3 regions of the Aeromicrobium phoceense genome follow, and region 2 is predicted to be linked to each of the others. Evidence: riboswitches for the same ligand, from Rfam matches in the RefSeq annotation. Region 2 holds a riboswitch; each other region holds the start of a gene.
What was found. Region 2 has a riboswitch for cobalamin ahead of H1W00_RS04825 (energy-coupling factor transporter transmembrane component T). Riboswitches for the same ligand answer to the same signal wherever they lie in the genome.
Positions count from the first base shown of each region.

Region 1: another riboswitch for cobalamin. It lies ahead of H1W00_RS10685 (ABC transporter substrate-binding protein); the one in region 2 lies ahead of H1W00_RS04825 (energy-coupling factor transporter transmembrane component T).
Region 3: another riboswitch for cobalamin. It lies ahead of H1W00_RS10655 (VWA domain-containing protein); the one in region 2 lies ahead of H1W00_RS04825 (energy-coupling factor transporter transmembrane component T).

Region 1 is NZ_JACEOG010000001.1:2,211,874-2,215,139, reverse strand. It holds gene H1W00_RS10690 (FecCD family ABC transporter permease) at 1-771, opposite strand, end outside; gene H1W00_RS10685 (ABC transporter substrate-binding protein) at 768-1,796, opposite strand; cobalamin riboswitch at 1,852-2,032, opposite strand; gene H1W00_RS10680 (sulfite reductase subunit beta) at 2,082-2,960, shown strand; gene H1W00_RS10675 (precorrin-8X methylmutase) at 2,957-3,266, shown strand, end outside.
Region 2 is NZ_JACEOG010000001.1:1,019,151-1,022,416, forward strand. It holds gene H1W00_RS04815 (prenyltransferase/squalene oxidase repeat-containing protein) at 1-856, shown strand, start outside; gene H1W00_RS04820 (hypothetical protein) at 853-1,698, shown strand; cobalamin riboswitch at 1,707-1,842, shown strand; gene H1W00_RS04825 (energy-coupling factor transporter transmembrane component T) at 1,917-3,059, shown strand; gene H1W00_RS04830 (ABC transporter ATP-binding protein) at 3,056-3,266, shown strand, end outside.
Region 3 is NZ_JACEOG010000001.1:2,206,251-2,209,516, forward strand. It holds gene H1W00_RS10655 (VWA domain-containing protein) at 1-1,545, opposite strand, end outside; cobalamin riboswitch at 1,593-1,737, opposite strand; gene cbiE (precorrin-6y C5,15-methyltransferase (decarboxylating) subunit CbiE) at 1,808-3,016, shown strand; gene cobM (precorrin-4 C(11)-methyltransferase) at 3,013-3,266, shown strand, end outside.

The DNA of each region.
Region 1 (3,266 bases), 1.2 Mb from region 2:
GATGACCGCGGTGGTCAGGGCGGTCACGACGAGCAGGATCAGTCGCGCACGGGCCACGTCGATGCCGAGCGTGGCCGCGCTGTCCTGGCCGAAGGCGAACGCGTCGAGCGTCGACGCCAGCAGCAGGCACGCGATCACGGCCCCGACCACCGTCACGCCGACGACCGCGACGTCGGACCAGGAGGCGCTGCCCAGCGACCCGAGCAGCCAGAAGAGGACGCCGCGCGTCTGCTCCGCGTCGGCGGAGGTGAAGACGATGAACGACGTCAGCGCCGAGAACAGCTGGGTGGCCGCGACCCCGGCGAGGACGACGCGGTCGGTGGTCCCGCCGGCCGCCGCGGCCAGGACGAGCACGAGCAGGAAGGCCCCGATGGCGCCGACGAACGCTCCGGCGGCCAGGCCCACCGCGCCCGCACCGACCCCGAGGACGACGATCGACACGGCTCCGGTCGAGGCACCGGAGGAGACACCCAGCACGAATGGGTCGGCCAGCGGGTTCCGCAGCAGGGACTGCAGGATGACGCCGCACACGGCCAGCCCGGCACCGCAGGCCGCCGCAAGCAGCGTCCGCGGCAGCCGCAGGTCCCAGACGATGCCCTCCTGGATCCGGCTCAGCCCGGACTCGCCCCCGGCCAGTCGCGACCACGCCAGGGACACGACCGACCGCGGACCCACGTCGGAGGGTCCGATCGTGACCGCGATGCAGGCCGAGGCCACCAGCAGGGCCAGCCCTGCGGAGCCCAGGAACCAGGCGCGCCGGGTCGTCGTCACCGTGAGAGGCCGAAGTCGGCCAGTGCGTCGGCGACCTGCTCCAGTCCTTCGACGGTGCGGATCGAGGGGTTCAGGGCGGCGCCGGTGAGGGCGACGTAGCGGCGGTTCCTCACCGCCGTCATCTCGCGGGTGACCGGGTTGGTCTCGAGGAACTCGATCTTGGCCTTCGCCGTCTCGGCCGTCTGGCTCTTGCGGGTGAGGTCGCCGATCACGAGGACGTCGGGGTCACGCTCCGCGACCGTCTCCCAGCCGATCTGGGGCCACTCGGACTTCGTGTCGTCGAAGACGTTCTTCAGGCCCAGGGCCCGGGTGATGATGCCGGGCCCGCCGCAGCAGCCGGCCATGTAGGGCGCCTCGCTGTTGGCGAACCAGTAGAGGACGGTGACCTCGTCCTCCGGCGCCTTCGCGGACGCTGCGGCCACTCGGTCCTGCAGGCTGGCGACGAGCTCCTCGCCCTGCGCCTCGACGTCGAGCAGCTCGGCGAGCTCGGTGACCTCCCGGTAGATCGTGTCGATCTCGAGGACGCCGGTGCGCGCGCCGTCGCCGTCGCCCTCGTTCTCCTTGCCCTCGCACTCGGCGGGCGACAGGTACGTCGGGACGCCGAGCTTCTCGAAGGCGTCCGCCGAGCCGACGCCGCCCTGGCCGAGCACGCTCGCGAACGAGGCGGTGACGAGGTCGGGCTCGGTCTGGAGCACCCGCTCCATCGAGGGCGTGCTGTCCGCGAGTCGCTCGACCTTCGCGTTGTCCTCCTCGAGGCCCTCCATGACGGGATCCGTCCAGGTGGACGTGCCGGCCATGCGGTCGGCGAGCCCGAGGGACAGCAGGATCTCGGTCGAACCTTGGTTGAGCGACACGATGCGCTCGGGAGGGGCCGTGACGGCGGTCGTGCGACCGCAGTTCTCGACCTCGCGCGGGTAGCCCGCGGCGGTCTCGGCATCGGGGGTGGCATCGCTGCTCGAGCAGGCGCTCAGCGCGAGCGCGGCACCGACGAGCAGGACGAGGGGACGACGGGATGGAGTACGCACGGACGCGGTCCTTCGAGGTCTGGGGCTCTTTCGCGAAGCCCGGTGGACCAAACGGCGGTCGCCGTGAGGGCCAGCAGGTCTTCGGACTCGGGATCGACCGGACGGAGCGCCTTCCCAGACCTCTCGGTCCAGTGGCTTCGTGCCCCGCCCGTCACCCTCACCGCTGCGCGTCAGTCCCGGACTCTCACCGGGTTCCCTGGCTCATCGCTGAGTTTGACTGGCGCCACGAACGTAGCAGCCCGTCCGCCGATGCGTCGCCAGGAGGGTGCCTGACACCATGACCGGGTGACCGGACGGACTCGACGCGACCTGTGCCCCGGCCTGCTGCGCCCGTGGATCGCCGACGACGGCGCCCTGATCCGGGTCCGCATCCCGGGCGGTGCCGTGTCAGTCGACGCCCTCGGAGGGCTCCTCGACGTCGCCCGGGACCACGGCGACGGCACGGTGCACCTGACCAGCCGTGCCAACCTGCAGGTGCGGGCGATCCCGCACGACGACGGCTGCCTGTCCGACGCCGTCGTGGACGCGGTCATGGCCACGGGCCTGATGCCCTCGACGTCGCACGAGCGCATCCGCAACGTCATGGCGTCGCCGCTCACCGGCCGGTCCGGCGGGCGAGCGGACCTGCGACCCGTCGTCGAGGAGCTCGACCGCCGGCTGTGCGCCGAGCCGAGCCTCGCGGCCCTGGCCGGGCGCTTCCTGTTCGTCCTCGACGACGGGCGTGGTGACGTGCTCGACCGGGACCTCGACCTGGGCCTCGTCGCCCTCGACGCGGACACCGCCCAGGTCCGTGTCGGCACCGAATCGTGGGGCCCCGTGGTCCCCCTGCCCGCCTCCGCGGAGACCCTTGCGGCACTCGCCTCGCGGTTCGTCGAGCTCGCGGGAGCCCGGGCGAAGTCGCCCTGGCACGTCGACGAGCTCCTCGGCGGCGGCGCGGCGCTGCTCACCTCGCCGTCGCAGCCCCACCCCGGCACCCGGGTGAGCAGCGCTCCCCCGGACCTTGGCAGGATCGAGCAGGTCGACGGCCGCATTGCGTGGCACCTGCCGGTGCCCGACGGCCGGCTCGACGCCCGCCTGTTCGACGAGGTCCGCGCGCACGGAGCGCACCGCCTCGTGGTGACGCCGTGGCGCACCCTGATCGTCCCCGACCTGGAGAACGCATGACTCTCGCCCCACCGTCGCGCCGCTACGACTACGTCACCGACGGCGCCGCGATCTACGTCGACTCCTTCGCCACGATCCGCGCCGAGGCCGACCTGTCGCGCATCCCCGCGGACGCCGAGAAGGTGGCGGTCCGGATGATCCACGCGTGCGGTCAGACCGACCTGACCCGGGACCTCGTGATCCATCCCGGTCTGGTGTCCGCGGCCCGCTCCGCGCTCGAGTCGGGGGCCCCGATCATCACCGACGCGCACATGGTCGCCGCCGGCGTGACGCGGGCCCGGCTGCCGCGCGAGAACGACGTCCTGT
Region 2 (3,266 bases):
CGACGCTGCGGTCATCGACCGCGCCGTGGACGCAATCGCCGCCGCCCAGGCGGCCGACGGCTCCTTCGTCGGCAACGGCGTCCCCAACACGAACAGCACCGGCCTGGCCGCCGTGGCGCTGAGCCGCGCGGGTCGTGCCGCCGAGGCGACGAAGGCCGCCTCGTGGATCGCCCGCCACCAGGTCACCGAGGCCACGGGCGGGAAGCTCGCCTCGGAGACCGGCGCGATCGCCTACGACCGGGCGGCCCTGACCGCGGGCACCGCGGACGGCATCGACGAGCTCGCGATCGACCAGTGGATCCGCGCCTCGACGCAGGCGGCTCCGGCCCTCGCGCTGCTCTCGTCGCCGCGTGCCGCGGCGGCCGTGCCGCGGTTCGCCCGCTCGGGCGGCACCGTCAACGTCACCGCGAGCGGTCTCGCCGCCGGCTGGAGCAGCACGGCGCGTGTCGCCGGTGGCTCCACCGCCCGAAAGGTCGTGCCGGCCGCGGGCCGCGCCACCTTCACGCTCCGTGTCCCGAAGGGCACCGCCCGTCGCACGGTCGCTGTCTCCGACGCCACCGGCCGGACGGTCGCCACCACGTCGGTCCAGGTGCTGGCCGCCAAGAAGCTGCGGGTCTCGTCGAAGTCCAAGGTGCGCCGCGCCAAGGTGCAGAAGGTCGTCGTGCGCGGCCTCGCCGCCGCCGAGCCGGTGCGCGTCTACTACCGCGGCAAGCTGGTCAAGCGCGGCGTCGCGTCGAAGAGCGGGACGTACACGTACCGCCTGAAGGTGGGCCGGAAGACGGGCAAGGTCAAGGTCATCGTCCGTGGCGCCTACGCCGAGCGCAACGGCGTGAGGGTCTTCCGGGTCGTCAAGTGAGCCGACTGCTCCGTCGTGTCCTGGCGGCGACCCTCCTCGGGGTCGCCGCCGGACCCGCGTCCCTCAGCGCACCGGCCCAGGCCGCGGCGTGCAGCGGCAGCCAGGGCGTCACGGTCGTGGTGGGCTCGAGCGTCGGGTGCGACTCCGACGGTGGTGGCCGTGCCGCGAGCAACTTCACCGACGCCGGCCACCGGCTGACCTACGCGTCGCGCGCTCCGGGATTCGTGTGCCGTGTCGACGGTGCGCCCGCGTCGGACCCCTGCGTCGAGGCCTCCCCGAGCGACGCCTACTGGGCGCTGTTCTATTCGGACGGGAAGTCCGGCTGGGCCTACGCGAGCGTGGGTGCCTCCTCGCTGAAGGTGCCGCAGGGCGGCTCCGTCGCGTTCGTGTTCCAGACCTCGTCCTCGCGGACGTGGCCGTCGGTGCAGCCAGCGGTCGCACCGGCGCCGACCCGGGAGACGACGCGTCCCACCTCCGGGACGTCGAAGCCGGGTGCGAAGGACAAGCCGCGTCCGAAGGGCTCGACCGAGCGCACCACCGCCACCGCAGCGCCGAAGGCGGCCGTCCCCGGCGCCTCGGCGACCCCGTCCGCGGGGACCTCGCCGGCCACGTCGGGGCCGACCCCGTCGGCGACGCCGTCGTCCAGTGCCACGCCCACCACCGAGGCGCCGACGACCTCCGGTGGGGACGAGCCGGTCGCCGGTGCGCCCGCGGTCCAGCCCACGGCAGCCGAGGCCGGGTCCGACTCGACGTCGCCCGCCGCCCTGGTCGCGGGAGCCGGCGTCGTGGTGCTGCTGGCCGCTGCCGGGGGCGTCACGTGGTACCGACGCCGGTCCGGCTGACGGTCGCGGGGGAGTAGACTCGCGGGCGTTGGACCAACGTCCGGCCCAGGGGAAACCGGTGAGATTCCGGTGCTGTGCCGCAACCGTGAGCCCCGCCCCACCCGGCGGAGTGAGCCGGGAACCCGCGCCGGACGGCCACCACCACATGTTGTCGCGCAACGACGGGTGGGCGATCGCCCTCGTGGACCTCGCCCCCGTACCGCGGGGAAGGGGACCGGATGACCGCCGTCGTCGACTCCACCCCCGTCAGGAGCCCAGCCACCGGGCGTCCCCGGCGCGAGCTGCACCCCGGCGCGTGGTGGCTGTGGGCGCTCGGCCTCGCGGCGGGCGCGTCGTTCACGCTCAACCCCTTCCTGCTGCTGGTCATCGTCGCGATCGCGGCGCTCGTGGTGGCGGCGTGCCGCGGCGACGCCCCGTGGGCCCTGTCGTTCCGCTACTACCTGTACTTCGGGCTGCTGATCGTGGTGATGCGCGTCGTCTTCCGCATCCTGCTCGGCGGCGGCTCGGCACCGGGCGACCCCGTGCTGTTCGGCCTGCCCGAGATCCCGCTGCCCGAGGTGGCGCGGGGCGTCCAGCTGCTCGGTGACGTCACGGTCAACGAGGTGCTGCTGGGCCTCTACGACGGCATGCGCCTGGCCACGCTGATCATCTGCATCGGCGCGGCGAACTCCCTGGCGAACCCCAAGAAGCTGCTCGCCGCCGCGCCGCCGGCGCTCTACGAGGTCGGCGCGGCCCTGGTCGTCGCCGTCTCGGTCTTCCCCCAGCTGGCCGAGAGCGTGCGCCGGGTGAACCGCGCGCGCAAGCTGCGCGGTGACGCGAGCCGCGGCACCGGCGCGATGCACCGCATCGTCATCCCCGTGCTGGAGGACGCCCTCGACCGCTCGATGACGCTCGCCGCCGGGATGGACGCGCGGGGCTACGGCCGTTCCGGCACGGTCGCGCCTCGCGACCGCTTCGCCACGGGGGTGCTGATGCTGGTGGGCCTGTTCGGCCTCAGCGTGGGCACCTACGGCTACCTCGACGGCACGGCCCCGCGCTTCCTGTCCTACCCGATGCTGGCCGTGGGCCTGGTCTTCGCGGTGCTGGCCCTGCGGTCGGCGGGCCGCCGGGTGCACCGCACCCGCTACCGGCCCATCGCCTGGCAGGCGGCCGAGTACCTCACCGCGGCGTCCGGCGTGGCCGTGGCGATCGGCCTCAAGGCGCTGTCGACGCAGCAGATCCCCGTGATCTACCCCGACGTCCCGGGCTGGCCCCCGCTCAGCGTGCTGTCGCTCGCGGTGGTCGCCATCGGCATCCTGCCCGTGTTCGTCGCCCCGCAGGCGCCCGTCGCCCACGACCAGGTGGGGGGTGAGGACGCATGATCTCGTTCGGCGACGTGACCTTCTGGTACGACGGCGCCCAGGACCCGACGCTGCGCGACGTCACCCTCGAGATCGAGGAGGGCGAGCTGGTGCTGGTGTCCGGCCGCACCGGCTCGGGCAAGTCGACGCTGCTGGGGATGCTCAACGGCCTCGTGCCCCACTTCACCGGCGGCACGCTCGGCGGCGACATCCGCATCGACGGCTCGT
Region 3 (3,266 bases), 1.2 Mb from region 2:
GCGCCGGTAGGCGTCCAGCAGCAGCGAGAGCACGGCGGTCTTGACCTGCTCCATGCGGCGCCGGGCGGCCATCGAGCCCGAGGCGTCGACGCACAGCAGCACGAGGTTGGACTCCTGACCGACCGTCTCGGCGCGGCGGAGGTCCGACGGCGAGAGCGCGAGGCCACGCCCGTCGACCAGTCCACCGCGGCTCCGCTGGTGCGGGGCGGCCGCGGCGATGGTGCCGGGAAGGTGGAGGCGACCGGACGCCGCATCGGGCCGCTGGCCCACGACGCGGCCCTGCGGCGTGCGGGCCCGGGAGCGTCGCCCGGACTGTCCCTCGCCGGTGCCGCGGACCACGAGCAGTCGCGCCCGGGTGGGGTCCCCGGCCGCGGCGACCGAGCCGGCGCCGGCCGGCTGCGGCTGCTGCTCGTCCTGGTTCGGGGAGGCGTCGGGGGCGTCTGCCGGGCGCTGGTCCTCGGGACCGTCCTGGGGGGAATCCGAGCCCGAACCGTCCGGACCACCCGGGCCGTCGTCGTCGGGTCCCGGGTCGGGCTCGTCGTCGCCGAGCAGGTCGTCGAGGCGGTCCTCGTCGAGGCCGGGCTCGTCGAACGGGTTGCGACGGCGGCGGTGCGGCAGGGCGAGCCGCGCGGCGACGCGGACGTCCTCGCGGGTGATGTGGGTGCGCCCCTGCCACGCCGCGTGAGCCGCGGCGGTCCGCGCGGTGACGAGGTCGGCGCGCAGCCCGTCGACGTCGAACGCGGCACAGATCTCGGCGATCGTGATGAGCGCGTCGTCGTCGAGGAAGACGTCGCCCATGAGCTCCTGGGCGGACTCGAGGCGTGCGCGCAGCGCGTCCTGCTCGTCGGCCCACGCGGCCGCGAAGGCGGCTGGGTCCGCGTCGAACGCGAGTCGGCGTCGCACGACCTCGACGCGCAGCTCGGGCTCGCGCGGCGCCGAGACCTCGACCGTCAGGCCGAACCGGTCGAGCAGCTGCGGGCGCAGCTCGCCCTCCTCGGGGTTCATCGTGCCGATGAGCACGAACCGCGACGCGTGCTCGACCGAGACGCCGTCGCGCTCGACGCTCACCCGGCCGGTCGCGGCGGCGTCCAGCAGGAGGTCGACGAGGTGGTCGTGCAGCAGGTTGACCTCGTCGACGTAGAGGAGGCCGCGGTGGGCGCGGGCCAGCAGACCGGGCTCGAACTCGACCACGCCGTCGCGCAGTGCCGAGTCGAGCTTCAGCGAGCCCGTGACGCGGTCGTCGCTCGCACCGACGGGCAGTTCGACGAGCCGCACGGGGCGCTCGTCGACGGGCGTCCCGGCGTCGAACGGTCCGTCGGGGGAGACGGCGGAGGGGTCCGCCGGATCGATGGAGAACCGATCACCCCGGTAGGCGCGGACCGGCGGCAGCACGTCGGCGAGTCCGCGCACGGTGGTGGTCTTGGCGGTGCCCTTCTCGCCACGCACGAGGACGCCGCCGATGAGCGGGTCGATCGCGACGAGGGTGAGGGCGAGGGTCATGTCGTCGGAGCCGACGACGGCACAAAAGGGGTACTGCGTTGGCATGTAGGGCTCCCGCTCGATCTGCCATGACGGTCCGCGACGCGGGCAGCGTCGCGGGTCGGATCGAGGCCGGTCTTCGGACTTCCCAGGTCTGTGCCTGAGTCACCGCAGCGGGCCCTGTGCCGGATTCTCACCGGCTTCCCAGATTCTCCCCGTGGCCATCGGCCGTGGGGCACCTCGAACCTTCGACCACACCCTAGACGCCGCCGGCAGGCCTCGGGCAGGGGGCCCGACCTGCGGACCCGGCGGGTTAGGGTGCTCGACCATGGATGCGCACGTGACCGTCGTCGGAGTCGGGGCCGACGGCTGGGAGGGCCTGCCGGAGTCCTCACGGTCGCTCGTGAGGGCCGCCGCCACCCTGCTCGGCGGGCGGCGCCACCTCGACGCGATCCCTGCGGTTGCAGGGCAGGACCGGGTCGCGTGGCCCTCGCCGTTGCGCGAGCGGCTCCCCGCCCTGCTGGACGAGGCGCGCGAGCCGGTCGTCGTCCTCGCGTCGGGCGATCCGCTCGTGTCCGGCATCGGCACCACCTTGCTCGAGCTGCTCGGTCCGGACCGCGTCACCGTCGTCCCGGCGGTGTCGTCGGTCGCGCTGGCCCGGGCGCGGATGGGCTGGCCGGCCGAGTCGGTGACTGTCGTCAGCGTCGTCGGGCGCGATGTCCGGCTCGTCGTCCCGGCCCTCTCCGCCGGGCGGCGGCTGCTGGTGCTGTCGAGTGACGAGACCACCCCCGCGGCCGTGGCGACGCTGCTCACCGACCTGGGCTGGGGCGACTCCGAGCTGGTCGTGCTGGGCCACCTCGGCTCCACCGACGAGTCGCGGGCCACGTCGACGGCGCAAGGCTGGGACATCACCGACGTGCCCCGCCTCAACCTGCTGGCCGTGGAGGTTCGCGGCTCCGGCCCGGGCTGGGCGGCCGGGGGAGTCCTGCCCGACGACGCGTTCGAGCACGCCGGCCAGATCACCAAGCGCGACCTGCGCGCCAGTGCACTCGCCCGGCTGGCGCCGGCTCCGGGCCAGCTGCTGTGGGACGTGGGCGCGGGCAGCGGCTCGATCGGCGTCGAGTGGATGCGCGCGTGGCCCAGTGCCCGGGCGATCGCCGTCGAGCCACGACCCGACCGCGTCGCGCTCGTCCGCGGCAACGCCGACGCCCTGGGAGTCCCCGGGCTCCGGGTCGTCGAGGGCTCGGCTCCCGAGGCGCTCGAGGGTCTCGACCGGCCGGACGCGGTGTTCGTCGGCGGGGGAGCGACGGTCGACGGGGTCCTCGACAGCTGCTGGGACGCCCTGCGGCCCGGCGGCCGCCTCGTCGTCCACGGCGTCACCGCCGAGACCGAGGCCGTGCTGCTCGAGCGGTACGGTCGCCACGGCGGCGAGCTCGTCCGCCTGCACGTCGAGCGCGCCGAGCCGCTCGGATCCTTCACCGGCTGGACGCCCGCGCGCGCCGTCAGCCAGTGGTCCGTCACCAAGGGAGACTCATGACCGTCCACTTCGTCGGGGCCGGCCCCGGTGCCGCCGACCTCCTCACCCTGCGCGCCGTGCGCCTGCTGGAAACCGCCGATGTGTGCCTCTACGCGGGCACCTATCTCGACGCCGAGGTCCTGGGGCACTGCCGTGAGGGCGCCCGCCTGATCGACACGCAGCACCTCGACCTCGACGAGATCACGGAGCACCTCGTGAGTGCACACGGGGAGGGCCTCGAGGTCGTCCGGCTCTGCTCGGGCGACCCGTC